Regions from separate parts of the Nitrincola salilacus genome, predicted to be linked through region 1. Evidence: predicted binding sites of a transcription regulator. Region 1 holds the regulator's gene; each other region holds the start of a gene.
What was found. Region 1 encodes sigma-54, which starts transcription at its own class of promoters, with help from an activator protein. Its sites were predicted from a motif close to TGGCACNNNNNTTGCTNT; they were not measured.
Positions count from the first base shown of each region.

Region 2: ACK3CJ_RS20645 (amino acid ABC transporter substrate-binding protein) is a predicted target of sigma-54. The motif match lies at 3,193-3,210, and genes of this name have one in related genera.
Region 3: glnK (P-II family nitrogen regulator) is a predicted target of sigma-54. The motif match lies at 6,071-6,088, and genes of this name have one in related genera.
Region 4: urtA (urea ABC transporter substrate-binding protein) is a predicted target of sigma-54. The motif match lies at 5,522-5,539, and genes of this name have one in related genera.

Region 1 is NZ_CP176580.1:3,525,813-3,533,219, reverse strand. Features, by position in the region: gene yjgA (ribosome biogenesis factor YjgA) at 1-449, opposite strand, end outside; gene ACK3CJ_RS16350 (HPr family phosphocarrier protein) at 467-736, opposite strand; gene rapZ (RNase adapter RapZ) at 768-1,625, opposite strand; gene ptsN (PTS IIA-like nitrogen regulatory protein PtsN) at 1,629-2,093, opposite strand; gene hpf (ribosome hibernation promoting factor) at 2,121-2,411, opposite strand; gene ACK3CJ_RS16330 (RNA polymerase factor sigma-54) at 2,466-4,055, opposite strand; gene lptB (LPS export ABC transporter ATP-binding protein) at 4,099-4,824, opposite strand; gene lptA (lipopolysaccharide transport periplasmic protein LptA) at 4,827-5,339, opposite strand; gene lptC (LPS export ABC transporter periplasmic protein LptC) at 5,326-5,892, opposite strand; gene ACK3CJ_RS16310 (KdsC family phosphatase) at 5,893-6,429, opposite strand; gene ACK3CJ_RS16305 (KpsF/GutQ family sugar-phosphate isomerase) at 6,429-7,400, opposite strand.
Region 2 is NZ_CP176580.1:4,484,908-4,492,314, forward strand. Features, by position in the region: gene ACK3CJ_RS20635 (amino acid ABC transporter permease) at 1-802, opposite strand, end outside; gene ACK3CJ_RS20640 (amino acid ABC transporter permease) at 804-1,982, opposite strand; gene ACK3CJ_RS20645 (amino acid ABC transporter substrate-binding protein) at 2,102-3,115, opposite strand; gene fba (class II fructose-bisphosphate aldolase) at 3,478-4,542, opposite strand; gene ACK3CJ_RS20655 (phosphoglycerate kinase) at 4,568-5,737, opposite strand; gene ACK3CJ_RS20660 (type I glyceraldehyde-3-phosphate dehydrogenase) at 5,778-6,794, opposite strand; gene tkt (transketolase) at 6,877-7,407, opposite strand, start outside.
Region 3 is NZ_CP176580.1:4,642,181-4,649,587, forward strand. Features, by position in the region: gene rep (DNA helicase Rep) at 1-1,197, opposite strand, end outside; gene ACK3CJ_RS21330 (putative bifunctional diguanylate cyclase/phosphodiesterase) at 1,492-3,174, shown strand; gene ACK3CJ_RS21335 (YifB family Mg chelatase-like AAA ATPase) at 3,235-4,743, opposite strand; gene ACK3CJ_RS21340 (accessory factor UbiK family protein) at 4,805-5,116, opposite strand; gene ACK3CJ_RS21345 (hypothetical protein) at 5,225-5,488, opposite strand; gene glnK (P-II family nitrogen regulator) at 6,165-6,503, shown strand; gene ACK3CJ_RS21355 (ammonium transporter) at 6,545-7,407, shown strand, end outside.
Region 4 is NZ_CP176580.1:4,251,989-4,259,395, reverse strand. Features, by position in the region: gene ACK3CJ_RS19650 (sigma-54-dependent transcriptional regulator) at 1-895, opposite strand, end outside; gene ACK3CJ_RS19645 (ATP-binding protein) at 892-2,367, opposite strand; gene ACK3CJ_RS19640 (Lrp/AsnC family transcriptional regulator) at 2,623-3,075, shown strand; gene ACK3CJ_RS19635 (DUF4168 domain-containing protein) at 3,326-3,703, shown strand; gene ACK3CJ_RS19630 (DUF192 domain-containing protein) at 3,722-4,240, opposite strand; gene ACK3CJ_RS19625 (rhodanese-related sulfurtransferase) at 4,245-5,234, opposite strand; gene urtA (urea ABC transporter substrate-binding protein) at 5,672-6,952, shown strand; gene urtB (urea ABC transporter permease subunit UrtB) at 7,068-7,407, shown strand, end outside.

The DNA of each region.
Region 1 (7,407 bases):
CGCTGAGCATTGCGGATCAGTTGGCGCAGATGCTGGATGTCACATCCTGCATAGGCGTCGATAAATAGCTGTATGGTATTGTTGTCACCCGTGATCAGGCGTTCACGCCAGTTCTCCAGAGCATGGAAGCGCTGATTATGCGCTTGGGTCGAGGCATCAAACATGTCCACAGCGATCTGTATCGCTTCGTTGTCTTCGGTACGCAGCAGTTTACCGAGGTATTGCATATGTCGCTTCAGCGCGATGTGGGAACTGATACGTCGGCTCTCTTCAACCGCACGGCGCATATGATCGCTCATAGATACTTTTGCCAGTTGGTCCGGGCGAAGCTCAGAGAGCTTCTTACCCAGCTCCTGCAGCGCGTGCATCTGGCGTTTGATCTCCGACTTGCTGATCTCTTCGGATTCGTCGTGCTCCAGATGCTCGTTTCCTGCCTTGCGTTTACTCATCAGTCATCTTTCCAGAATTATTCAGCTTCGTCGAAGCGGTTGTTGATCAGAGTCTCAAGCGCCTCAATTGCCGGTTGTTCATCATCGCCGTCAAGATGAAAGGTCAGCTCTGTGCCCTGGCTGGCCGCCAGCATCATCACCGCCATGATACTTTTACAGTCAGCAACACGTCCTTCCTTCTCGACTTTGATGTCGCAGGTATATTGGCTGGCTGTTGCCGTCAGCTTTGCTGCAGCGCGCGCATGCAGGCCCAGCTTGTTAATGATGGTCAGGGAGGTTTTGATCATGTTGCTGTAGGGTTCTCTGGCTTGTCGGTGATCAGGTCAGTTCGCGGTGGCGTACCTGCACATTATCCATATGCTGACTGAAATGACCAGCAAGACACTCGGCAATATACACGGAGCGATGTTGTCCGCCGGTGCAGCCTATGCCGATGGTGAGATAACTGCGGTTATCGCGTGCGAAACGGGGAATCCATTTTTCCAGAAAACCTCGCAGGTCATCCAGCATCTCCTTTACTTCCTCAGACTGCTCGAGAAATGCCTTGATCTCGGTGTCCAGCCCTGAGTATTGACGCAGTTCCGGGATCCAGTAGGGATTAGGAAGAGCGCGGACATCGAAGGTGAAGTCTACATCCAGGGGGAGGCCATGTTTGAAGCCGAAGGATTGAAACTGCAACGACAACGACTGTTCCGGTCTCTGAGCAACACGCAGCTTGATGGAGTCGCGCAGCTCATAGAGCGTCAGCCTCGAGGTATCCATACGAATATCAGCCAGGCTGGCAATCGGTTCGAGCAGTAGTCTCTCTTTTTCGATCGCTTCTTTCAGCCCCGCACCACTGCTGGTCAGCGGATGCTTACGGCGAGTGGCATTGAAGCGTTTGAGCAAAGTGGCTTCACCGGCATCAAGGTAGATAACTTCACTGCTGAGATCTGGAATCTGGCTGATACTGCGCAAAATATCCGGTACCTGACGCAAGTTGCTGACCAGATTGCGGGCATCTATGCTGACGGCCAATCGTTCAGGACGATCTGGCGCCAACAACATCTGACCAATGAGTTCCGGCAGGAGCAGGGCTGGAAGGTTGTCGATACAGTAAAAATCGATATCTTCCAGTGCCTGCAGGGCGGTGCTTTTGCCCGAGCCGGAGCGGCCGCTGAGGACGACCAGTTTCATCTGTTAACTCCCGTTACCCGAGGTGGCCACCAGCGCCTGATAAAGCGAGTGACTGTCGGTACAGTTGCGCAGAGTTTCACGCACATCGCTGTTGCTGAAAAGTTCGGCAATGCTGGCCAGAGTCTGAAGATGTTGTGCGGCTTCATTTTCCGGTACCAGCAGGCAGCACAACAGATCAACCGGTCGGTTGTCGATCGCATCGAAGTCGATGGGTTGCTCAAGTGTTATGAGCAGCGCCAGCGCTTGTTCACAGCCGGGAAGGCGGCAGTGCGGAATTGCCACACCATCACCTATCCCGGTGCTACCGAGTCTTTCGCGATTAAGCAGACCACTGAAGATTTCTTCAGTTTCCAGTCCTTCGATCTGGGCAGCGAGGGTATCGCTGGCCAGTTCGAGGACTCTTTTCTTGCTGGCCGCATCCATGTGGCATAGTGTTCTGGATTCGGTCAGCAGCTCGGAGATATGCATAGGGTAATGTCGGTCTTGGTTAGTGGGTTATTTGAAAGACTTCATTTTTTCCTTGTGCTTGATAACCTGCCGATCAAGTTTATCAACCAGCCCATCAATTGCGGTGTACATGTCATCCTGTTCATCTGTCGCAAACAGTTCTCCACCTGCTAGATGTACATCAGCTTCTGCTTTCTGGCGGGTTTTTTCAACAGTGAGGATAACCTGAACATTGGTAATGTTATCGAAATGGCGCTCCAGCTTTTCAAATTTCGCATGCACATATTCGGTCAGTGCATCAGTCAGCTCTACATGATGGCCAGTGATATTAATCTGCATAAGGCTTCTCCTTGTTGTCAGGCACGATAAGGTTTGTTCTGTGCCTGTTTGTTATTAAAGCAAACGCTTGCGCTCATTAGAAGGTGGTATGCTCAGCGCTTCGCGATATTTTGCGATAGTTCGCCTTGCGACGTTAATGCCCTGTTCTTTCAGCAGTTGAGCGATCTTGTTGTCACTCAGTGGTTTTGCGCTGTTTTCACCTGCAACCAGCTTCTTGATCAGTGCACGAATAGCGGTGGAGGAGGCGCCTTCACCGTCAGCAGTCGTGACCTGGCTGGAAAAGAAATATTTGAGCTCGAAGATGCCGCGCGGTGTATGTATGAACTTTTGCGTGGTGACCCTGGAAATGGTGGACTCATGCATGGAAACAGCTTCCGCAATGTCGTGTAGCACCATGGGCTTCATTGCCTCCTCACCGAAATCCAGAAAATCTCGCTGTCTTTCGACGATTTCGCTGGCAACCTTCAGTAGTGTGTCATTGCGGCTGAGAAGGCTCTTCAAGAACCAGCGAGCTTCCTGTAGATGACTTTTAAGATAGTTGTTATCGGCGCTGTTGTCAGCCCTTCTGATCAAATCTGCGTATTGAGTGTTGATGCGCAGTTTTGGCGAGGTGTCAGGATTCAGGGTAACAATCCACTCGTCACGGTGCTTGCTGACAATGACATCAGGGATCACATATTCAGATTGACTGGAGATGATGCTGGAGCCCGGGCGCGGATTCAGTGACTGAATCAGTGAGATGATCGATTGCAGATCATCTTCCTTGACGCGCAGTTTACGCATCAGGCTTCGATAGTCGTGGCTTGCCAGAAGCGGCAGATGATCCGAGGCCAGCTTTATCGCTTCTTTGCCCCAGGGTAGCGAGGATCCAAACTGTCGCAGCTGGATGATCAAACACTCACTGAGATCGCGAGCCGCTACGCCGGGAGGATCGAACTGCTGGATACGATGCAGAACGGCTTCTATTTCATCCAGCTCGGCATCGCCAAAATAATCAGGTTCCTGTTCTTTGAACTGCTCGAGCAGTTCTTCGGTTGAAACCTTCAGGTAGCCATCGGTGTCGATGCCGTCAATGATGGCTTCAGCGACCATGCGATCAGCATCGCTCATTGGCGTCAGATTTAACTGCCAGTTCAGATGGTCCTGCAGGGTGTCTTCGCGGGTATCATTCTCGTTGTCTGGCCAGTCGTCGGATGATGCACTACTGCTCTGCTGCTGGTATGTGTCATCCCAACTGCTGTCTGTAGCCAGTTCAGAGGGGATCTGTTCGCTCCATTCACTGTCGGTATCCGGGCCGTCAAAACTGTCATCACTCTCGGCCCGACTGTCAGTACTCTCCGTATTGCTCTTGCTGACAATCTCTGAGTTACCGGATGGCTGAAACTCATCCTTCTCATCGTAGCTTTTGCTGTCATAGCTGTCTTCGTGCGCATCTTCGTAAGAGGTGTCGTAGGATTCCTCTATCGACGCGGTCTCTGGCTCATGCTCCTCTTCGCTGACCTCCAGCAGTGGATTGTTTTCCAGCGCCTGCTGTATCTCCTGCTGCAGATCAAGCGTCGACAGTTGCAGCAGCCGTATCGCCTGCTGCAACTGAGGTGTCATCGTGAGATGCTGGCCAATCTTGAGATGTAGCGCTTGTTTCATATGCCAGTATTATCACTTGAGGTTAGACGGTGGATAGTGGTCATCATAGCCTGAACTGTTCGCCCAGATAGGCTGATCTGACCTGCTTATTCGCCATGATTGTCTCGGGATCTCCCTCTGCGAGGATGGCTCCTTCACTGACAATGTAAGCGCGTTCACAGATATCGAGTGTCTCCCTGACATTATGATCGGTGATCAGAATTCCTATACCGCGACTCTGCAGATGGCGAATCGTCTGCTTGATATCATTGACCGAAATGGGGTCAACGCCGGCAAATGGCTCATCCAGCAGTATGAAGGTGGGCTCTGTTGCCAGTGCCCGGGCAATTTCGACGCGTCTCCTTTCGCCACCCGACAGCGCCATACCGGGACTGTTGCGGATGTGCGTGATATGAAACTCCTGCAGCAGTGCTTCCAGTTGCTCTTCACGATCGGCCTTGCTCATCTCCTTGCGTGTTTCCAGAATTGCCATCAGGTTATCACGTACACTGAGCTTTCTGAAAACCGAGGGCTCCTGAGGCAGATAACCGACTCCTCGCTGTGCACGGCCATGCATCGGCATGCCTGTGACATCATCCTGATTGATACGGATATGGCCCTCATCCGCTGCCACGAGACCGACAATCATGTAGAAGCAGGTGGTTTTGCCTGCGCCGTTGGGGCCGAGGAGACCCACGATCTCTCCCTGGCTGATCTTGAGTGATACATCACGCACAACCTGACGGCCTTTGTAGCTCTTGGCCAGATGGAGTGCTTCAAGCATTGCCATAATCAGTTTCCACTGCTTCTGGGTTGAATGACCATTTCAACACGCTGCCCACCACTTTCGCTACCGAATGCATCCACAACCGCCTGATCCATGTTGTATACGATACGTTCGCCGGTGAAGTTGTCGTTACCCTGAACCACACGGGCCTGATTGGTGATGGTGACCTGCTGCTGTGTAACGTGGTAATTCATGTTCTGGCCGTAAGCTTTGGTCAGTGGCTGCCCCTCGCGGTGCTGTTGATGGAACTCAGCAGGGGTGCCGGTTGAGATGATGCGTTCAATTTCGCCATCGGATGAACGACGCAGCTCTACACGGTCTCCCAGCAGCAGCATGCTGCCCTGACGTATTTCAACGCGGCCACTGTAGATGGTAACGCCTGTCTGCTCATTCATGCTGGCCTGATCTGCACTGATGTAGATAGGTTCATCTTTGTCGCTCGGCAGGGCGTGTGCAGCGTTTGCCAGAAGCAAGCAACTGCTCAGGCACAATAGTGCCACTTGTTTAATTCTTGACATAAATACCTCTTACCTCTGATAGCAGCTCAACACGTCGCTCACTGAACCAGGCCTGCATACCAATGGCATCTGTGCGGCTTTGGCCATCTGTAAGAGTTACGGCTGCTTCTGTCGAAGCGAAGTCCTGTGGTGGAAACAGGGCCAGAACGCTTGTGGTCATGATAATGGGTGTGCCTTGTACAGGATTATCAATAACCTGTACATCCCCTGCAAGTTCAATCTTGCTTTCATCGTCCAGCATCCAGGCCTCATCGGCTATGATTTCGAGCACCGATCCGTCTGCTCGACTCTGGGTCAGCACAGGTGTCATCATCTGCACCTGTTCCAGGCCTGGCAGGTGTTGCACCAAGGGAGTGGTGATCTCCTGTTGCAACTGACCGTCAACACCAAATAGCTGTATGCGGGCATCACGGATGAAAAAGTCCACTTCATCTGGCAGGGGAGGCCTTTCTGATGACGTTTCGGTCGGGATGCCGAAGAACCCCCAGAACAACAGTAAGGGTACCATGATCAGCAGCGCCAGCAGAATGCGCAGACGAATCGATGAAAACACTTAGCGGTACTCCTCGAAAAGCGCCTGCAGCTTGCCCTGTGCGGCAAGAATGATTTCACAGAACTCGCGAGCAGCTCCCTCTCCACCACGACGGCTGGTGCACCAGTCAGCTTCCTGGCGTACCAGGGCGTGGCCATCAGGGACGGTTGCGCCAAAGGCCACTGTAATGATGGCAGACAGATCCGGCAAGTCATCCCCTATATAAGCGGTTGTAGCGGCAGAATGTCCGGTGTCGGTCCAGATCTCTTTCAATGCGGCCAGCTTATCTTCGCGTCCCTGCATCAGGTAGGTGATGCCGAGCGCCTTGGCACGCAGCTCAACCTGAGGTGAGCTGCGACCTGTGATAATTGCAGTTTCCAGTCCAGCCTGATGGAGCAGCTTGATGCCCAGCCCATCCAGCGTATTAAAGGACTTGATCTCCTGTCCATTAGCCAGAAAATTAAGCTGGCCATTGGTAAGGATGCCATCGACATCAAAAGCGACCAGATGAACCGATTTAAGGCGGTTGATCAATGCAGTGGAAAGATCATGTGTCATCAGATCACTCCCGCTTTCAGCATGTCATGCATGTTGAGTGCGCCGATCGGGACCCCCAGAGCATCAGTGACCAACAGCGCGTTGATCTTGCGCTCCTGCATCACTTTCAGTGCTTCGGCAGCCAGCGCATGGGCCTGCACGGTTGTGCAGCCCACTGTCATGACATCGATGATGGCCGTGTGCTTGAGATCTATCTCCTGATCCAGAGTACGTCTGAGGTCACCATCGGTGAAAATACCCTTGAGTACGCCGTTGTCATCCGTCACGGCGGTCATTCCCAGGCGTTTTCGGGTGATCTCCATCAAGGCTTCGCGGATCGGTGTCGAGATCGTCACGCGCGGGATGTCATCGCCACTGTGCATGATATCTTCAACCCTTAACAGCAGTCGTCGACCCAGGCTTCCACCCGGATGAGAGATGGCAAAATCTTCGGCACTGAAGCCGCGAGCTTCAAGCAGCGCAATGGCCAGCGCATCGCCGAGCACCAATTGTGCGGTTGTGCTGGAAGTCGGTGCAAGATTGAGCGGGCAGGCTTCGCGCTCAATAGGAACATGCAGATTGATGTCAGCTGTTCTGGCCAGAGTTGACTCGGGGTTGGACGTGATGCTGACCAGAGGGGCCCCCATCCGCTTGATCAGAGGCAGTATGGTCACGACCTCGGATGTTTCACCTGAGTTGGAAATTGCCAGCACGACATCCTGACCGGTGAACATGCCGAGATCGCCATGGCTGGCCTCGCCAGGGTGAACAAAGAATGCCGGGCTTCCTGTGCTGGCCAGTGTGGCGGCGATCTTGTTGCCGATATGGCCGGACTTACCCATGCCGGTCACAATGATACGGCCCTTGCACTGCATCAATAGCTCGCAGGCGTGTACAAATGTTTCATTCAGATGGTTCAGCAGGAGATCAACGGCTTCTCGCTCAATCTCTATTGTGCGTTTTCCGGTTTCGAGAAAGTTGAATTCTGTCATGCAGTAT
Region 2 (7,407 bases), 960 kb from region 1:
CCAGCGCATCCGCACCTTCATACTGACCTTTGCCCAGCGCCTGCAGACCACCGCGCACCACTTCAGCCATGTAGGCGGACTGGAACATGATGATACCGATCAACGCACGCATCAGCTTGTCCGCATCCGTGCCGCCAGCAAAGAACAACGGCAACATCACCGACGCCATGAACAGAATGGTGATCAGTGGTACACCACGCCAGAACTCGATAAAGATCACACAGACCAGACGGACTGCCGGCATATTGGTGCTGCGACGCCCCAGAGCAAGCAGTATCCCTATCGGAATCGCTGCCACAATACCGATCAGTGCCAGCACCAGCGTCAGCATCAAACCGCCCCAGCGGTGAGTGGGAACCACTTCCAGCCCCAAACCACCATAAAGCAGAATGTAAGCCGTAACCGGAAAGACCGTGATGGAGAGTATTGCACCAACCTTTTTGAAAGGCAGACGCGGCACACTCAACCAGATCAGAAACCCGATCAGCAGGATAAACGCCAGGTTCGGACGCCAGTAGCTATCTTCAGGATAGAATCCATACATGAATAGATTCCAGCGCACACTGATAAATACCCAGCAAGCACCACCACTATCACAATCGGAACGGTGATTACCCAGAAAGTCAGCATTTACAAGGCCCCAACTGATAACCCAGTAAAGTGCTTGCCAGATAACATAGATGCCAATCAGCGTTACGATCCCGTTAGGGATACTCGAGAAGAGATTTTTCCGCATCCAGCCCACCAGGCCGACTTCGCTCAGCGGTGCGGGACGCGCAGGTTTTGGAGTAAATTCAGTCATCTTAACGCTCCACCAACGCCATGCGCCTGTTGAACCAGTTCATGAATGCCGATACTGACAGACTGATCGTCAGATAGACCAGCATGGTCATACTGATGATCTCGATCGCCTGACCGGTCTGATTCAAGGTTGTTCCGGCAAAGACAGATACCAGGTCCGGATAACCGATAGCGGTCGCCAGTGAGGAGTTTTTCGCCAGGTTAAGATACTGACTGGTCATCGGTGGGATCATGACGCGCATCGCCTGAGGGAGAATAACCAGCTTCAGACGCTGACCTTCATTCAAACCCAATGCACGACAAGCCTCTGTCTGACCATGTGATACTGATTCGATACCTGAACGAACGATTTCGGCGATATAGGTGCTTGTATAGATAGTCAGTGCAAACCACAGTGCTATCAGTTCAGGCAACAAGGTCATACCACCACGGAAGTTCAGACCTCTCAGCTCAGGATAATCGAGATCAATGGGTCGACCTGTCAGGAAGAACCCGATAATCAAGGTCGCCAGCAGGATGCCAGTGGAGGCCCAGAAGGTCGGGAATTGCTGACCAGTATCCATCATCCGTTTGTGCGCCCAGCGGGCAAGCACAATCACACCGATAATGGCAGCAACAATCAAGGCCACATAGATACCGAACCCCGAATCGGGTACAGGCTTGGGCATTGAGATCCCCCTGACATTGATAAAGATCGCTTCTCCGATAGAGAGACTGTCTCTTGGTCTGGGCATCGCCTGCAATACAACGTAGTACCAGAAAAATATCTGGAGCAGCAGCGGGATGTTACGCAGGATTTCGATGTAAACCATCGACAGCTTGCGCAGCAGCCAGTTGGGCGACAAACGGCTGATACCAACAAACACTCCCAGAATAGTAGCAGTGATGATACCCATTGCTGAAATCAGCAGAGTGTTCAGCAGGCCGACAAAGAAGGTTCTGCCGAAAGTGAAGGTTTCATCATATTCAATCAGGGATTGTGAGATACCGAAGCCAGCAGGCTGGCTCAAAAAACCAAAGCCTGTAGAGATGCCGCGCTGATCAAGGTTGGTCATGACGTTGCCGACTATGTTCAGAACGAACCAGAGCAGCAGACCAACAATCACCACCTGGTAGAAAATACTTCGGGCGGTTGGGTTATACACCAGCCTGAGAAGGCCAGTATTATTTTTCGGTTTCATAGAGGGAAGAGTGCCTCTTTTACACTGTCGGCATTTTGTCCGACAGATTATACAGACAGAACCCAAACCGGGAGCCTGAGCTCCCGGTCTGATCCAACTATCGTGCTAAGTATTTGAATTTAGCGGATAGGTGGAGCGTATTGCAGACCACCGTCTGTCCACAGCGCGTTCTGACCACGAGCAATGTTCAGCGGTGAACCTGTACCTACAGTGCGTTCAAACAGCTCACCATAGTTACCAACCTGCTTCACGATGTTGTAGGCCCAATCGTTGCCCAGACCCAGCAGCTCACCCATGTTGCCAGAAGTACCCAGCAGACGCTGAATGGATGGGTTGTTGGACTCTTTCATTTCATCAACATTCGCAGAGGTCACGCCCAGCTCTTCAGCGTTAACCTGAGCAAACAGTGCCCATTTCACGATGTTGAACCACTGATCATCACCCTGACGAACAACAGGGCCCAGAGGCTCTTTGGAGATCACTTCTGGCAGTACTTCAGCACTGTCTGGATCAGCCATACCGATACGCAGAGCATAGAGCTGAGACTGGTCGGAAGTCAGGATATCGCAACGACCTGCTTCAAAACCGGAGATAGTCTGATCAGACGTATCATAAAGAACTGGCTCGTAAGTCATGCCATGCAGACGGAAGTAATCAGCCAGGTTAAGTTCGGTTGTGGTACCGGAGGAGATGCAGACAGATGCGCCATCCAGCTCTTTGGCGCTGGAAACACCCAGATCTTTGCTGACCAGGAAGCCCTGACCATCGTAGTAGTTCACACCAGTGAAGTTCAGACCCAGTGATGCGTCACGCGTCAGTGTCCAGGTTGTGTTACGTGGCAGCACATCGATTTCGCCGGACTGCAGCGCGGTGAAACGCTCAGTTGCAGTCAGTGACACAAAGTTCACCTTTTCAGCATCACCGAGAACAGCGGCAGCAACAGTACGACAGAAATCAGCATCCAAACCCTGCCAGCGACCGGCACTGTCGGTTGCTGAGAAACCTGCCAGACCGTCACTCACGCCGCACTGCAACGCACCACGTTCTTTAACGGATTCGAGTGTGTTAGCACTCACACCAGCAGATGCAGTCAGTACTGCAGCAGCGCCGATTAGTGTTGCAATCTTCTTCATGCCATATCTCCCATGACTTTTTATATTATTGTTTTTACGCAACAGGATCATGTTGCGCATAAACACTCGATTAACAGTTAGCAATTACCAGGCCAGATTCTTACGATCTGTTCCGACAAACCCGAAACGAGTATTTATGCAGCTTTTCTACTTATACTTAGTGAATGAAGCTAATAAGAAATTAGCGCATCTGATGATGAAAATACACCTCTATTTGTAAAAAAAGTACAAGATTGGTGCACTGCAAAACAAAAAAGCCCTTAAATCGGGCATTACCGATACATCATATGCGCAGAGAATAAAAAAAGAGAATCACAAGGAGGGCAGACCAGCGGGCATATCCCGCCAGTCTGCAGGGTTAATCAGTTGATTTTTACGTTCAACTTACCTGACTCATACAGATCAGCCATGGTTTCCAAAGACAGCGCTCGGATTTTGCTGGCATGACCTGCCGTACCAAAGGCTTCGTAGCGATCAATACAGATTTCGCTCATCGCCTTGATTGTCTCTTTCAGGAATTTGCGTGGGTCAAACTCAGAGGGATTCTGAGCCATGAAACGACGCACTGCCCCCGTTGAGGCCAGACGCAGGTCAGTATCGATATTGACCTTACGCACGCCATATTTGATACCTTCGACAATCTGCTCAACCGGCACACCGTAGGTTTCAGGAATTTCGCCACCAAATTCATTGATCACCTTCAACCACTCCTGCGGAACGGAAGAAGAACCATGCATCACCAGATGAGTTTCTGGAATCCGTGCGTGAATCGCCTTGATGCGATCGATCGCCAGAATATCCCCGGTCGGTGGGCGTGAGAACTTGTACGCACCGTGAGAGGTACCGCACGCTATCGCCAGAGCATCGACCTGAGTCGCCTTGACGAATTCAGCAGCTTCATCGGGATCGGTCAGCATCTGATCATGTGTCAGCGTACCTTCCGCTCCGATACCGTCCTCTTCACCCGCCTGCCCGGTTTCCAGTGATCCCAGACAACCCAATTCGCCTTCGACCGATACGCCACAGGCATGCGCCATCTCGACCGTGCGACGGGTCACATCGACGTTGTAGTCATAGTCTGTCGGCGTTTTGCCATCTTCACCGAGTGATCCGTCCATCATCACCGACGAGAAACCCAGCGCAATGGAGCGTTGGCAGACAGCAGGGCTGGTACCGTGATCCTGATGCATGCAGACAGGAATATGTGGAAACTCCTCGATCGCAGCCAGAATCATATGTTTGAGAAAATTGGAGCCGGCATACTTGCGTGCACCGGCCGATGCCTGAACGATCACCGGAGAATCGGTTTTGGCTGCCGCCTCCATGATCGCCCGCATCTGTTCCAGGTTATTGACATTGAATGCCGGAATTCCGTAACCATATTCAGCTGCATGGTCGAGCAGCTGACGCATTGAGATCAGAGCCATGTTTATCCCTCAGATTTCTGGTTCATTACTTGCTGGCAGCACGCTGCTCAAGCATTGCTACCGCCGGCAGTACCTTACCCTCGACAAACTCAAGGAAAGCTCCACCACCTGTTGATATGTAGGACACTCGATCAGCAATCCCATATTTATCCACTGCTGCCAGAGTGTCACCACCTCCGGCAATCGAGAACCCCTGATTGTCGGCAATTGCCATCGCAATGACCCGGGTCCCCTCGCCAAACTGATCAAATTCGAACACACCCACCGGGCCATTCCAGATGATTGTGCCGGCATTTTTCAGCAGCTCGGCCAATTTCTGTGCTGAACGTGGACCGATATCCAGAATCATATCATTTTCTGCGACATCATCGACCGACTTGATCGTTGCTTCAGCCGTTTCGGCAAACTCTGTTGCCACCACCACATCTTCAGGCAGGGGAATACTCACCTTTTCCATCAGCGCCTTCGCCACTGGAATCAGATCCGGCTCGTACAGCGACTTGCCAACAGGCTTACCGGCCGCCGCCAGAAAGGTGTTTGCGATCCCGCCACCCAGAATCAGTTGATCGCACTTGTCGGACAAAGCGCCCAGCACTTCCAGCTTGGTCGAAACTTTGGAGCCACCAACGATTGCCAGCAGCGGTTGTGCCGGTGTTGCCAGCGCTTTTTCCAGCGCATCCAGCTCATTAGCCAACAAAGGACCTGCACAGGCTACTTCGGCAAAGCGTGCAACACCATGGGTCGAAGCCTGCGCACGGTGAGCCGTACCGAAGGCATCCATCACATAGACGTCGCACAGGGCTGCCATTTTACGCGACAGAGATTCATCGTCCTTCTTTTCTCCGGCATTAAAGCGCACATTCTCCAGCAGCACCAGCTCACCGGCACCTACCTGGAAGTTGCCTTCCAGCCAGTTGCGAATCAAAGGAACCGGACGCTGTAGCAAACCGGACAGATGCTCAGCCACTGGAGAGAGTGAGTATTGATCATCATACTCACCCTCCACCGGACGACCGAGATGTGACATCACCATCACACTGGCCCCCGCTTTCAGTGCCAGTTCGATGGTTGGCAAGGCTGCACGGATACGCGCATCCGAGGTCACCTTGCCATCTTTTACCGGAACATTGAGATCTTCGCGGATCAGCACACGCTTTCCACTCAGATCCAGATCTGTCATTTTCAGTACGCTCATAAAGATAAGCCCTGCTTGTTTTAAAATAGTTATTAAAATTCTAGCGCGTCTGCAGCCAGTATCCGGCAACATCCAGCATTCGGTTGGCATAGGCCCATTCGTTATCAAACCAGCACATCAGCTTCAGCAGTCGCCTGCCTGATACCCGTGTCTGTGTACCATCCACCACACCCGAGCGTGCATCGCGATTGAAATCAACCGACGCATGCGGCTCTTCCGTATATCCCAGCAACCCTTTCAGCGACCCTTCCGAGGCACTCCTGAGCAGCGCATTAACCTCCGCGATACTGGTATCGCGGCACAGATTGATCGACATATCCATCAGTGACACATTGATGGTCGGCACCCTGACATGCAAACACTGGAAACGTCCTGCCAGATGCGGCAGCAAACGATCAATACCACGATCCAGCCCTGTGTCTACCGGGATGATGGATTGTAGCGCGCTGCGCGTCAGGCGCAGATCCGTACGATGGTAGCTGTCAATCACCGGCTGATCATTCATCGCCGAGTGTATGGTCGTAGTGACGCCGTTTTCTATACCAAAGGCGCGATCCAGCAGATCCAGAACCGGAATGATACAGTTGGTGGTACAGGACGCCGCTGATACGATCTTGTGCGCAGGTTTCAGTTGTTCATGGTTGTAACCATACACGATGGTCGCATCCACGTCGGCTTCAGCCGGCTGTGAAAAGAGTAGCCGTTTGGCTCCGCTTTGAAGATGCTGCATCGCCATGGCACGGTTGGAGAAAGCCCCTGAACACTCCAACACCAGGTCAATATCCAGATCCCCCCAGGGCAAGCGCGCAGGGTCGCTTTCATTGAGCACCTGAATCCTGTCATTGGCGATCAACAGGTGATTAATATCCTGCGTAATCGGCAAGGGAAAGCGCCCATGGGTAGTATCATAACGCGTCAGATAGGCAACGGTTGCAATATCCGAGAGCTCATTAAGAGCGACCACCTCGAACTGTGACTGCCAGCCACTTTCATAGATGGCACGCAGCACGCTTTGCCCGATCCTGCCATAACCATTGATTGCAATACGAAAGCTCATCAGTGTGTCCAGATAAAAAAGAGGGATCAGCTTCTGATCTCTCTTCAGCTGCCCCTCTTCTGTCATGTGCGGATCAAACGGATCAGAGCAGAGCACGCACCTTCGCGGCTACGCTCTCAGCAGTGAAACCAAAGTGTGTAAACAGATCTCCAGCCGGTGCAGATTCACCGAAGCTGCGCATCCCCTGGATTGCACCATTGAGGCCGACATACTTGTACCAGAAATCAGCCTGGGCCGCTTCAACTGCCACTCTTGCCGTGATGGCCGCAGGCAACACTGCATCACGGTAAGACGCATTCTGCTTGTCAAAGCGTTCGGTACAGGGCATGGATACGACACGCACCTGCTTACCTTCTGACGCCAGCAGCTCTGCCGCTTCCATCGCCAGTGAAACTTCTGAACCTGTTGCGATCAGAATCGCATGAGGTGTATCGGCGGTATCTCGCAGGATATAACCGCCACGTTCAACCTGTGCCACCTGATCATCATTGCGCGCCTGATGCGGCAGATTCTGGCGGGAGAAGATCAGCGCACTCGGGCCATCGGTCCGCATCACTGCCTGCTGCCAGGACACAGCAGACTCAACTGCATCACAAGGCCTCCAGGTTTCCAT
Region 3 (7,407 bases), 1.1 Mb from region 1:
GTCATCTGACTGATTGACCAGCAAACGCAGATAGGCCATCAGATCCTTGATCTCGGCACGGGCAAAGAAGGAGGTGCCACCGCTGATTTTGTAAGGCACCTGAAAGTGCTGCAGTTTCATCTCCAGCAGACGCGCCTGATGGTTACCCCGATAGAGCACGGCAAAGTCACGGAAAGGAATTCTTTCACGCAGATGACGATCCATGATCTCGGTGGCAATACGCTCTGATTCCGTTTCATCATTGCGGGTGTAAATGATGCGGATCGGTTCACCAAAGCCCTTGTCGCTCCAGAGTTTTTTGTCGAACACATGCGGGTTGTTATCGATCAGGGTGTTGGCTGCCTTGAGGATGCAGCCTGTAGAACGGTAGTTCTGCTCCAGCTTGATCACCTTGAGGCTGGGGAAATCTTCCTGCAACTGGCCCAGATTCTCGGGCCGCGCGCCACGCCAGGCATAGATAGACTGATCGTCATCACCCACTACTGTGAGTGCATTGCGATGCCCGACCAGTTGCCTGACCAATCGATACTGCGACAGGTTGGTATCCTGATACTCATCCACCAGCAGGTAACGTATCCGCCCCTGCCAGCGCGTCAGCACATCCGGTTGTTGTGAAAAGAGTCGTACCGGCACCAGAATCAGGTCATCAAAATCTACGGCATTATAGGCGCGCAGGGATTTTGCATAGGCCTCATAGGCACGAGCCGCCAGTATCTCATCCGGCAGCGCGGCTTTAGCCAGCGCCTGGTGCGGTTCCAGCATGTCGTTTTTCCAACTGGAGATCTGGTGTTGCACCATGCCAACCTGCTCGGCATCTTCATCATGGTGCAGCAGCAGGTCGCGCAACAGCGCCTTACTGTCCTGATCGTCAAAGATTGAGAAGCCGGGTTTAAGACCCAGTGTTTTGTGTTCGCGACGAATGATGTTCAGGCCAAGGTTGTGAAATGTGGACACGGTCAAGCCACGGCTGTCACATCCCTGCAATAGTTGCATGACACGCTCCTTCATTTCACGAGCTGCTTTATTGGTAAAGGTAACAGCCGCAATATGCCGTGCACTGATCTCGCACTCTTTAACAAGGTAGGCTATCTTGCGGGTAATCACGCTGGTTTTACCCGAACCGGCACCCGCCAGCACCAGCAGTGGGCCACCGATATAATGCACCGCATCTTTCTGCCGCGGATTCAGTTTACTCATAAATTATTACAGGCCTAAATAATTTTGGATATCAGCCGATATGCTTGGAAAGATCATGCTTCACTCAAACAAAATTGGTCATCATATTGATCAACAAACAGCTTTTCAAACGGTTGTTTGAATTAGGTATGTGACATGTTAGGCTAGGGTAATATACACTGACATTAAAACTCAGTTATCGTTAAGCTTGTAGCCTGCCGGTCGCCATCCGACAGCGGGTCAGACAAACCTACAGAGGTAACCGGCAAGATGCTAGCAGTAGAGCAGGCCCTTATACATCCTGGTTGCAGACTTGTGCTGATAGATCCGGATGCTATGGCGATACAGCGCCTGACCAGCTTGCTCCCTCCTGCGTGTAATCTGTTGCTGTTTCCATCCCTTGATCTCGCCGCTGAAACCCTGAGAGAGCCAGAGCCAACCATTCTGCTGCTGCATGAAAATGCGATAGACAACGTCGACCAGACACCGCTGAATCACAGCGAGCAGTATAACGGAATTCCGCTGATAGTTTTACTGGAACAGGATACGCCGGAACGGCTGGAGTATCTGCTGCAACATCCTCTGAATGATTATATCAATCTGGATCAGCTGGACACCTCCACGTTGTTTCGTGTTCTGCGCTATGCCTCGGCAAACCTGCGCAATCACAAGGCGCTGTTTGAGATTCAGACCACTGATCCGCTGACAGGCACCGGTAATCGACAATACTTTTACAGTCAGTTACAAAGCGCTTTGAAGCGACTCGATCAGGGATTCAAAGTCGCCCTGTTTGCCATCGATATCGATAACTTCAGCGCCTTCAATAACAATATGGGCCATGATGCGGGTGACCGCGTTGTGCTGGAGCTGAGCCGGCGTCTGCGGCGCTGTCAGGGAAGCTCACACCTGGCACGTATCGGGAATGACGAATTTACGATCATACTGATTGTTCGGCCTGAGGACTCGCTGCAGGAAGCCACGCAGCAGATGACAGAGCATCTGATCGAAGCGATGATCCCCGGCTATCAGATCGATGATAGCGAAGCGACTATCAGTTGTAGTATCGGCATCGCTCAGGCCCCGCTGCATCATCATGAATTTGATGCGCTGATCCGTTTTTCCGGTCTCGCACGATTGCGTGCCAAGAAGCTCCGCGGTCATAGCTATGCCATCTATGATCCGAAGCAGGACAAGGAAGGTGGCTCCAGTATTGCGCTGGAACCCGAGCTATGGCGAGCCTTACAGCAGGGAGAGTTCAGTCTTTACTACCAGCCCCGTATCAATCTCAACACAGGTGATATCGTCGGCGCCGAAGCGTTGATTCGCTGGCATCATCCCACTCGCGGCCTGATTACACCCGATACGTTCATCCCGGTCTGCGAACAGTCCGGCCTGATTGTGCCGATCGGCTATTGGGTGATACAGCAGGCCGGTAAGGATATGAAGCTGATGCGTGATGTTGGCCTGCGAGGCTATGTAGGTGTCAACCTCTCCTTCCGCCAGTTTCAGGATGGCTATCTGGCCAACACCATTGAGCGTCTGATTCACAAATACAATATCGATACCACCATGCTGGAGTTTGAGCTGACCGAAACTGCGCTGTTCAGCGACGAGGTCCATGTGCGCCAGTGCATGGAATCACTCAGTGCGCTTGGCGTCGAGTTCTCTCTTGATGATTTCGGCACCGGTTACTCCTCCTTCTCACTGCTGCAGAAGCTGCCCATCTCGACACTTAAAATCGATAAGTCTTTTATCTCTGGCATCCCCGGCAACAAGGACGATGAAGAGATAGTCCGAACGATCATCAACCTGGCCAAGAACATGCAACGCAAGGTGATTGCCGAGGGTGTGGAAACCCAGGGGCAACTGGAGTTCCTGCTCCTGCATGGTTGCGATCTTGCTCAGGGCTACCTGTTCAGCCGCCCCGTCAGTCTCGACAAATTCCTCGCCATGCTCGACACCGCAAGACCTGAGCAGGACGCTATGCTGGAGCAATAACTTGCTTAGACATCCACCGGATAAAGCCAAGCCCATGCCAGCCTGCAATAAACAGCCACATTAACGCCTCAATCCATTACCCCGAAATGCCAACGCCTCCAGCAGGTGAGACTGTTCCACCCGGTCATGTCCCTCCAGATCTGCAAGCGTTCGAGCCACACGCAGCAAGCGATGACAGGCGCGCGCCGAGATACCCAGATTATCCATCGCCTGTGTCAGCAATCGGCGCGAATCGCTGTCGAGATGACAATGCTCCTCAAGGAAGCGCCCGCTGAGCAGTCGGTTGCTTGAACCCTGACGCTGAAGCTGAATCTCGCGCGCCCTCAACACCCTTGCCCGTATGTCGGCACTACTCTCTGCCTGCTCCCCGGGGCGCAGCAATGCATCGGCAGGCAAGGCCGCCACCCAAAGCTGAATATCGATTCGATCCAGTAAGGGACCTGACACCCGGCCCTGATAGCGCCGAATCTGATCTGGCGTACAGATACAGCGATCAGTACCATCACCGTAGTAACCGCATGCGCATGGATTCATCGCAGCTACCAGTTGGAAGCAAGCTGGATACAGAGTCTGTCGGGCCGCACGCGAGATCAGAATCTCTCCTGTTTCCATTGGTTCACGCAAAACATCCAGCACGCGACGTGGAAACTCAGGTAACTCATCCAGAAACAACACCCCCTGATGCGCCAGAGAGATCTCACCCGGCCGGGGGTGCGAACCACCGCCAACCAGGGCCGCAGCCGAGGCCGTATGATGCGGTGCACGAAAAGGGCGCACACCCTGACAGGCATCCAACACCGACATACCGGCAACAGAGTGAATCGCAGCCACCTCAAGGCACTGCTCAGGTGTCAGTTCGGGCAACAGTCCGGGAAGCCGGGAAGCCAGCATGCTTTTACCACTGCCAGGCGGGCCGGTAAAAAGCAGATTATGCTGCCCGGCCGCCGCTACCTCCAACGCTCTTCTGGCCTGAAGCTGCCCCTTCACGTCCGACATATCCGGGCAGGTATGAATCAAGGGTTCTTCAGCTTCGACTCGACAGGCAAACTCAAGCTTTAACTTGCCACTGAGATACTGATGCAGTTGTAACAGATGACTGACGCCGAGCACTGGGGTATCACCCATAAGCGTCGCTTCATCTGCATTACAGGCTGGCAGTATCAGCGCCCGCCGTGCCTGCCCACAGGCAATAGACGCTGGCAGTGCACCACGCACCGAACGTATCTCGCCAGACAGGGCCAACTCCCCCAGCACCTCAAACTGATGTAACTTGTCGTTCTTCAACTGGCCAGACGCCTGCAAAATACCGAGCGCAATCGCCAGATCATAACGACCACCCTCTTTGGGCAGATCAGCAGGTGCAAGATTGATGGTGATACGGCGTTGAGGGAAATCGAACCCCGCGGTAATCAGGGCGCTGCGCACCCGTTCCCGACTCTCTTTCACAGCCGTTTCGGGTAAACCGACGATAGCCAGTGACGGCAAGCCGCCGGACAGATGTACCTCCACCGCCACAGATGGAGACTGAATACCCAACTGAGCGCGGGTATGAATAACCGATAATGACATGACACCTTCCTTGGTGATCCAAACTGAATAGAGCAACCCACTTTATTGGGTGCGTACTGAATTATTCCGCACGGCTCTCTTGATCTGTCTGGACCGGCTCTGACGGATGCGTATTCGCACTACCGGGTACCAGCAACTGCTCCAGTTGAGCGACTTTATCTTCCAATGCCTCCAGGCGCGCACGCGTTCTGGCCAGCACCGCACTCTGGGCATCAAACTCTTCTCGCGTGACCAGATCCAGGCGGCTGAACGCACCTTGCAGCAGGAACTGCATCTGCTGTTCAACCTGCTCCTGCCCAGGTAATCCACGCACACCTTTGAGCAATTGCGTCATCTGCTCCGACAGCCCTTCGACGAGCTTGTTCTGAATCATCTTTGTCCTCCTGCCTGTATGAACTGATTACTATAAACCACTTCCATGACAGGCAACACTTTCTGACCAGAGTTTTCTGATCAGCCCCCTCTGTTCAGGTTCCCCCGCTCAAGAGACCTTCTCGCGCCATTTCAGGTCACCTATCTGCACATTCAACCAGTCAAATCCGACTCGCCGCGCCACCGCTGCTGCACCATCCAGACTCTTGAACTCACGCTCACTGTTAGAGCGCTGAAGATTCAGGATCACCACTTCCTGATCTCTTGTGATGAATTTCAACGTCCAGCCCCGTGACATCGAAATAGGGATCGCCTGGCACGATTCGAACACGCCTGCTTTAAAAAGCAGCCTTATTTCTCGCTCTTGCATCATCTTAATCCTTATTTGAATTATCATTTAACTACTATGAATAGTATAAAATAAATTATGATAAATCACAATAAAAATACAACAATTTACGACTCATAACTCATTGAAATATATGATAAAAATAAATAATTTCAGACCACTTCAGCAATGCCACCTTGGTTGCGTAACACATTGTTTTATAAGAATAAAAAATGCATACCCCACTAGATCAATTGCTTATAACAGATTATCTTTTTATATTTTTGATTTGCGTTAATAAGATAAAGAATAATCAATATATATTTTTGATAGATTGATACTGGATAAGGTGGAGAGAGAGGGACAACAGATGGATTCAGCTTATGCTGCGGCGTGCATAAGGTGATATTACAAAGGAGAACTCCCAAACGGGAGACTGGACGTGACTTTGCGACCACACATCAAAAGTGCGCCCATTAGGTTGCCGAACAACAGCGCACCAAAATAGAGCACAATAGAAGCGAGTGCACAGTTTTTAACCACACCTGCCACCTGTCTGCACCAATATCTATCATTCACTTTGATATGAAATAGTTATCTTATTGTTTTATATATATTTTATTTTTCTGGCACGGCTTTCGCTTAGACCAAGCAAGCGAAATCAGCTGGTACTCACCTGTCCGACTGGTTTCGGTCTTTTACTTTAAAGAGGGACTGAACGATGAAACTGGTTTCAGCAATCATAAAGCCATTCAAGCTCGATGATGTGCGCGAAGCGCTCTCCGAGATAGGTATCCAAGGTATCACTGTCACAGAAGTCAAAGGCTTCGGTCGTCAGAAAGGCCATACAGAACTCTACCGTGGTGCGGAATATGTCGTTGATTTCCTTCCAAAGGTTCGCATCGATGCCGCCGTGAAAGACGACGTGGTCGACCAGGTCGTTGAAGCGGTCAGCAAAGCCGCTCAGACCGGCAAGATCGGTGATGGCAAAATTTTTGTCACCCCACTTGAACAGGTTATCCGCATCCGTACCGGTGAATCCGGACACGACGCACTTTAATAACCCTTATGACGATTTTTCGCCTGCTGGAGGGCTGAACAATGGAAGAACTCATCTATGCAACGGCAGCAGATGTTGCACATCTCGCCTACGCAATCGATACCTTTTATTTCCTGATCTGCGGTGCACTGGTCATGTGGATGGCGGCAGGCTTTGCGATGCTCGAAGCCGGTCTGGTCCGCGCCAAGAACACCACTGAGATCCTGACCAAAAACGTCGCACTTTATGCGATTGCCTGCACCATGTATCTGATCTGCGGTTACTACATCATGTACAGCTCCGACGCCGGTGGCATTCTGCCAAGCCTGGGCGGACTGATCGGTGATGAGAACAGTGTCGATGCGGTTCTGGCCGGCGACGAAGATGGCCCTTACTACTCCATGCGTTCTGACTTCTTCTTCCAGGTTGTATTCGTTGCCACCTGCATGTCGATCGTATCCGGTGCCGTTGCCGAGCGCATGAAGCTCTGGGCATTCCTGGCTTTCGCTGTCGTCATGACCGGCTTTATCTATCCAGTCAGCGGCTACTGGACCTGGGGCGGCGGTTTCCTGAGCGAAGCAGGCTTCTCTGACTATGCAGGCTCCGGTATCGTCCACATGGCAGGTGCTGCTGCAGCGCTGGCCGGTGTCATCGTGCTGGGTGCTCGTAAAGGCAAGTACGGTAAAGATGGCCAGATCAATGCGATCCCCGGTGCCAACATGCCACTGGCAACTCTGGGTACCTTAATCCTGTGGCTGGGCTGGTTCGGCTTCAACGGCGGGTCCGAGCTGAAGATGTCTGATATCGACTCTGCCAACAACGTTGCTCAGGTGTTCGTCAACACCAATGCTGCAGCCGCCGCCGGTGTCATTGCAGCTCTGATCTTTGCTCGCATCTGGTTCAAAAAAGCGGACCTGACAATGGC
Region 4 (7,407 bases), 730 kb from region 1:
CTCCTTCCGCAACCTTCGTTTTCAGATCACGGTGCGTGGCTGCCATGATACGAACATCCACATGTTCTTCACGATCAGTGCCGACCGGGCGTATGGAGCCATCCTGTAGGGCACGCAGCAGCTTTGCCTGGAGGGCAAGTGGCATTTCTGCAATCTCGTCCAGCAGCAAAGTACCACCGTCGGCCTCCTGCAGCAGTCCCTTGCGCTGTTTGCGAGCCCCGGTAAATGCACCTGCAGCATGACCAAAGAACTCACTTTCGAGCAGCTCCTGTGGGATACCGGCGCAGTTTACGGCCAGAAAAGGTTTGTCGGCACGGTCACTTTCAGCATGCAGGGCCCGAGCGATCAGCTCTTTTCCGGTGCCGCTCTCGCCATTGATCAGCACCGGGCCCTGTGCTCGCGCAATCACCCGTATCTGCTCAAACAGCTGCCGCATTGCAGGGCTCTGGCCCTTCATGTCGTGCATTCCCTGCTCATCCGCTGAAAGAGTGCGAAAGTGCTGCACTTCCTGGCGCAGCTCGCGGGTTTCCAACACTCTTTGTACAGTCAATACGAAGTGATCAAGGTCCAGTGGCTTGGTCAGAAAGTCATCGGCACCAGCCTGCAGGGCTTCCACCGCCTGGCGCACACTGCCAAATGCGGTGATCACGATGATGGCGGGAGGAACCGCCGGTTTACTTTCCATGATCTCATGTACCAGAGACATGCCATTTCCATCCGGCAGGCGCAGATCAGTGATGATCAGAGTCGGCTGTGTGGTGAGCAGTGAGCCTCGCGCTTCGGTGAGTGTTTTGGCGTGACTGATCAGCCAGCCATCGGACTCCAGTTCGTCCAGAATCAGTCTCGCCAGCGCCGGATCATCCTCTACCAGTAATATGGGGTTGGCTTGCTTCATGCGCTTGCTCCTGATGCTGGCTGATTCTCGTCGGCAGACTCTTCTCTGATGGTAAAGTGAAGCTCAAAGCGTGCACCACCAAGATGGCTGTTGTGTATCTCCACGTGGCCATGATGTTCGCGCATGATACGCTTGACGATAGCCAGCCCCAGGCCACTGCCTTCGCCGGGCGCCTTGGTGGTATAGAAAGGGCGGAAGAGGTGTTCAATCTGCTCCGGCGGGATTCCGGGTCCTGCATCTTCTACATACAATACAACACCATCCTCGCACTGCCAGCCCAGTGTGACCGGGCCATCAGGGCAAGCCTGGCAAGCGTTGCGCATCAGGTTGATGAGTGCCTGTTCAAGCATCAGGGCATCTCCTCGGATGCGACACGTTGGCCCCTCTTTAAGTTGAATCTGCAATCCTTCATCCTGCAGCTGCTTGCGTGCACGCGCGATCAGCGCGGCAACGTCCAGAGAGTGGGGTTGGGCCCGGACACTGCGCCCATAGGACAGTAGCTGTTCGACAATGGCAGTCATGCGTTGAGCCTGATGGCGAATATCTTCCAACTCACTGACATCCTGTGCTTGAGTATGGCGACGCAGCAGGCGCCTGGCTCGACCATCAACAACACTCAGGGGTGCCCCCAGCTCATGTGCAACACCGGCGGAGAGCTGTCCCAGTGCAGCGAGCGTTTCCGCCTCACGCAGTTGGCCGGAAAGGCGCTCCTGCTCTTTTTGCTGCTCTCGGGCCTTATTCTCTGCATGCTGAATCGCATCCAGCATCTGGTTCAGCTCGCTGGCCAGACGTATCACTTCGCGCGGGCCGTCTTCAGTGGCACGATGTTGTCGCTCACCGGACTCCACTTTGCGGATGCTGTCCAGCAGACGTTGCAGAGGTTGTCCGATCGCGCGTTGGTGGGTCAGGCTCAAAGCACCCAGAATCAACAGGGAGGCCAGTGCAAAACCGCCCCAGGAACGGCGTTTCAGCTGTTTCAGTTCGGCTTCGATATCACGTCGCAGTCGGGTGACCTGTAGCAGGCCGCTGGGCTGTCCGAGGCGATCGAACAGTGGCAGGAAGAAGGAGTAGACATCACGCCCGCGAATACTTTCATACTGAGCGAACTCGCCGTCAACGGTCATTTTCATCGCTTCGTCTGCCTGGCGACGTGTCGGGCTGACAGCGCCGAAGCTGATCAAGCGCTGCCCATCGGCATCAAACAGATAGGCACCGTAGACTTCGGTGATATCGAAGATGGAGGCCAGGCTGTTTTGCAATTGTGCGATGTCATCGCGTTGCAGTGCTTCGGTTACAGGCAGACGAATCGCTCTTGCCACTAGACTCAGATCTCTCTGCAACCGCTCTTCAGCAAAGTGGCCCACTACGCTGAGGGTCGCAGCAAGGATGACCGCCAGCATCAACAGTAGTGGTAATGCCACCTGCAACAGAAGTACTGAGCGAAGGCTGCCGGGGGTGAATTTCAGACGCATGCTTGTCCTGTAACTGCCTGCCAGAGGGTGCAGTCGTTTGTCGTTGATAGATGAAGGGTATATTTGGATACATGTGCCAAAATGTCACATGTTGAATGCTGGGTCAAATGAGCTTACTGGTTAGTGAACGGTTATTAGGGTTATTTATTCTGTATTAGTGGTAAATCATGGCATTATCTGCTGGTTATTGAGCATATATATGAAATGTATGTCTGATTGGTCAGCTTCTTATCCCCATCACTGCAAGAGGTTTCTATGGATAAAATGGATCGCAGAATTCTGTCGTTGCTACAGGTGGATGGTCGCCTGTCAAATGTTGAGCTGGCTGAGCAGATCAGTTTATCCCCGTCACCCTGTTTGCGTCGTGTGAAAAGGCTTGAGGAATCAGGTGTCATCACCGGTTATCATGCCGCACTGGATCGTACCCGCATTGGGTTGTCGATGACGGTATTTGTTGAGATACGGCTGGAAAATCATCGTGATGAGGCGAGTCAGATATTCGAGCAGACCATTCTGGATATGCCGAATGTACTCAGTTGTCATGTGATATCGGGTGCCGCAGATTATCTTTTGGAGGTAGTGGTCGAAAGTCTGTTGAGTTATGAGATCTGGCTGAAAACGGTACAGAAACTGCCGGTGGTGAAAGATATCAACAGTAACTTTGCAATCAGGACGGTCAAGACAGCCGCCGCCCTGCCGTTGGATTGACTGGGCTATATGGTTTATGTGCCATATACAGCTCATGTGTCATATGGGCACATGATTGTCGCCTGTGGGTGAAGTCTGAAGCTGGTTTGCTTAGCGTAAATCGTTGATAAATTGTTTTATAAACAATTGGTTACTTGATTTTTTATGAAGTTGGCACAATGCTCGCAATGCAGTTGAGTGATAGTTGGATAACAGGCGACACTGTTTCAACATTATTACTGACTAAGTGTTCAACTCAAGGAGAGAACCTATGAAACGACTCACAAAACTGATCATGGCATCCATTCTGGCTGGTGGTATCAGTGCTGCAACGATCGCACATGCACAGGACAGCGCTCCACAGACCGGGACGATGACACAGCAGGAAACTGTCTCTTTTGATGACGCTCAGTTGCAGACTTTTGTCAGCGTGCAGCCGGTACTGGATGGCATCCGTGCTGAATATGCTCAGCGTCTGGAATCAGCTAGTGATGCTGATAACGCGGCGGCTCTGCAGCAAGAAGCAGGTCAGGAAATGGTCAATGCAGTGCAGGAAGCAGGTCTGGATGTAAATACCTATAATCAGATCGCCATGGCCATACAGCAGGATACCGAGCTGCGTGAGCGTGTCGAGACCATGATGAACTGATCATAAACGGTCGAGTACTCAATCAGACTGTTCGTCCTCGATCAGTCTGATACGCTCACCTGCTGTAATGCCTTTCCTGGCAAACCAGCCTTGATTGACCTCAAGACCAAACTGCGCCGGTTGAGTGGCGCAGTGGGTCTCATCCGATAGCGGCTGCATGTCGAAGAACTCGATAATGCGGCCGTTACTGTCTATAAAGGCGACGGTGAGTGGTATCAGGGTATTACGCATCCAGAAGCACTGTTTATTCTGCGTATCCATAATGAACAGCATTGCACTGTTTTCTGGCAAGGATTCCCGCCACATCAGGCCCTGAGATCTTTGGGCTGGTGTTTCTGCAACCTCTGTATCCAACAGATGCTCACCGACCTGCAATGTCACGCGCTCGAACTCAACTGTCTGACGGAATTGTGTCTTGACCAGATGAGACGCATCACCGTTGGTCAGTGCGCTCAGGCTGATACCAAGCAGCAGCACGGAATTTTTTAAAAGTCGGCTGCCGCGAAAGTAACTCTTCAAACTATCGTTCGATGGCATGCAATCAGGCCTCCGCCGGTGCCTTGCGCTGCTGTTCACGCTTGGCCTGTTTCTGTGCCTTGCGCTGTTTTGCCTGTTCTACCGCTTCTGTACCGATATGCGCTTCACCGCGCTCCTTTGCCAGCTGTATCTGAAGCTCGCGTGAAGCAAAGCGCTGCTTCTGTTCAGGTGTGAGTTTGTCATGGCAATGCGGACAGCAGATCCCCTGAACATAATGCTCACTGGTACGATCCTCTACAGACAGAGGAGAGCGACAGCCTGCACAGAGCTCATAGTTACCCGGTGTCAGGTCGTGGTTGACGGTCACGCGATTATCGAACACAAAGCATTCACCCTCCCACAGTGATTCCTGAGCCGGCACCTCTTCCAGATATTTCAGAATGCCACCGTGCAGATGGTAAACCTCTTCAAATCCCTGCTCTTTGAGAAAAGCAGTGCTTTTTTCGCAACGAATGCCGCCAGTGCAGAACATCGCCACTTTCTGATGCTGTTCGGGATTGAGCTTGCTGCGAACATAATCCGGGAATTCGCGGAAACTGGATGTTTCAGGGTCGATCGCACCCTTGAAGGTACCTATCTTCACTTCATAGCTGTTGCGTGTATCGATCAGCAGTACTTCAGGGTCTGAGATCAGGCTGTTCCATTCATTGGGCTCAACATAGGTGCCGACCACTTGCTTCGGATCTATCCCCTCCACGCCCATGGTCACAATCTCTTTCTTGAGCTTGATCTTGCTGCGATAAAACGGCTGGGAATCAACCAGAGACTCCTTGTAGTCGATGCCGCTGAACCGCTCATCACTGGCGAACCAGTCTTTGAGCAGATCGATCGCTTCACGTGTACCGGCAACGGTGCCATTGATCCCTTCGCTGGCCAGAAGCAGGGTGCCTCGGATGGCGTGCTTTTCCATCAACTGGGTCAGGGGTTGGCGCAGCGCCTGATGATGTTCGAGGGTGACAAACTTGTACAGTGCGCAAACAACAATATTGGACATTCAAAAACCTCTCCAGCAGACCAGATCGTAAATCCGGGGCTGATAACGTAATGAAAGCAGGATGCTGAGACAGGAGAGCATCGTGCCGCGATTCGGTGCGGATTGTAGCATATCAACGCCACTTTGCCTGCCTGTGTACCCTGCTGGGCTGTATGCAAAATAACCTGCACCCATTTTGGGCTTTCAATTTTTTGCGCGCACCAAAATGGCACTTCCCACCTGTGAATGGCATTGCCCATCTGTTCGATACGCTTGTTTAATCCTTGTAAATCAGTGATCTGAAAATCTGGTATGAAAACTGCTTTGTCAATGCACAAATGCACTCAGCAATCAGGTTTTATGTACGGGTTTTAAATACAGGGTTCAGATACAGAGTTCAGATACAGAGTTCTACTTCGCTTTTCTAATAACATAACGGGGACTAACCGATGAAACAGATGAAACGTAAACTGGTAACGGCTTCATGTACCCTTGCTCTGTCAATTGCAGCTATCACAGCGCAGGCCGCAGATACCATCAAAGTAGGTGTGTTGCACTCGCTGTCCGGCACCATGGCGATCAGTGAAACCACACTGAAAGACACCATGTTGATGCTGATTGAAGAGCAGAACAAGAAAGGTGGTCTGCTGGGTATGCAGCTTGAAGCGGTGGTCGTGGATCCAGCGTCTGATTGGCCATTGTTTGCTGAGCGCGCACGTGAACTGCTGGAGCGTGATAAGGTGGCGGCGATCTTTGGTGCCTGGACCTCTGTTTCACGTAAATCGGTACTGCCGGTTGTCGAAGAGCTGAATGGCCTGATGTTCTACCCGGTTCAGTATGAGGGTGAAGAGTCTTCCCGTAATGTGTTCTACACCGGTGCAGCGCCGAACCAGCAGGCGATTCCAGCCGTTGATTACCTGATGAATGATCTTGGTATTGAACGCTGGGTGCTGGCGGGTACCGATTATGTTTACCCACGTACCACCAACCGCATCCTGGAAGCCTACCTGAAATCTCACGGTGTGGCAGAGGACGATATCCTGATTAACTACACGCCGTTTGGTCACGCTGACTGGCAGACCATCGTATCCGATATCCGCAGTTTTGGTTCTGCTGGCAAGAAAACCGCTGTGGTCTCCACCATAAACGGTGATGCCAACGTGCCTTTCTACCGCGAGCTGGGTGCACAGGGTGTTTCCGCTGAAGATATCCCGGTTATTGCCTTCTCGGTTGGTGAAGAGGAGCTTTCGGGCATCGATGCTGAGCCACTGGTCGGCCATCTGGCGGCCTGGAACTACTTCATGAGCGTGGACAGCGAAGAGAATGACACCTTTATAGATCAGTGGCATGAGTTTATCGGCAATACTGATCGTGTCACCAATGACCCGATGGAAGCACACTATATCGGTTTCAATATGTGGGTTGAGGCGGTCAACAAAGCCGGTACCACTGATCCATCTGCTGTTCAGGAAGCGATTATCGGTGTCACTGTTCCCAACCTGACGGGTGGCTATGCCACCATGATGCCTAACCACCACATCACGAAGCCTGTACTGATCGGCGAGATTCAATCCGATGGACAGTTTTCAACAGTCTGGCAAACACCCAGTACTGTAGTCGGTGATGCCTGGTCTGACTTTCTGGAAGGATCAAAAGACATCATCTCCGACTGGCGCAAGCCCCTGGAGTGCGGTAACTACAATGTTGTGACCAAAACCTGCTCTGGTCAGACATTCTGATCTTCATGCCAGCAGCCTGAGGGTTCAGAGGTTATCTGAATACCGACTGGCTGCTTTAAGCCTGTCCGGTTGATGGCAACCGGTCAGGATTTTTTTCAGCTCCAGGTATCCACCTATGACAAGCAGAATAATACGCTGGTTGATGGCCAGTGGGGCGATCCTTGCCTGCCTTTTTGTCAGTGTCGGGGCTCAAGCTCAAGCCCAGACTGATGATCAGGTCCTCCTTGAGGTACAAGCCCTGCTGGTGTCACCCAAAGCCCCGGATAAAACTGTCGCGATTGAGCGGTTGGCACAAGCCAATCATTCCAGAGCATTGGAGATCTACTCCCTGCTGCTGGACAGCCGTCTCTATTTCAATCGAACCGATGATCTTCTCTATATCATTGATAATGTAGCAGAAGGGTTGCCGGCTCTGGCGCTGTTGAGTCAGGAAACCAGCCTGATTGAAAAACGAC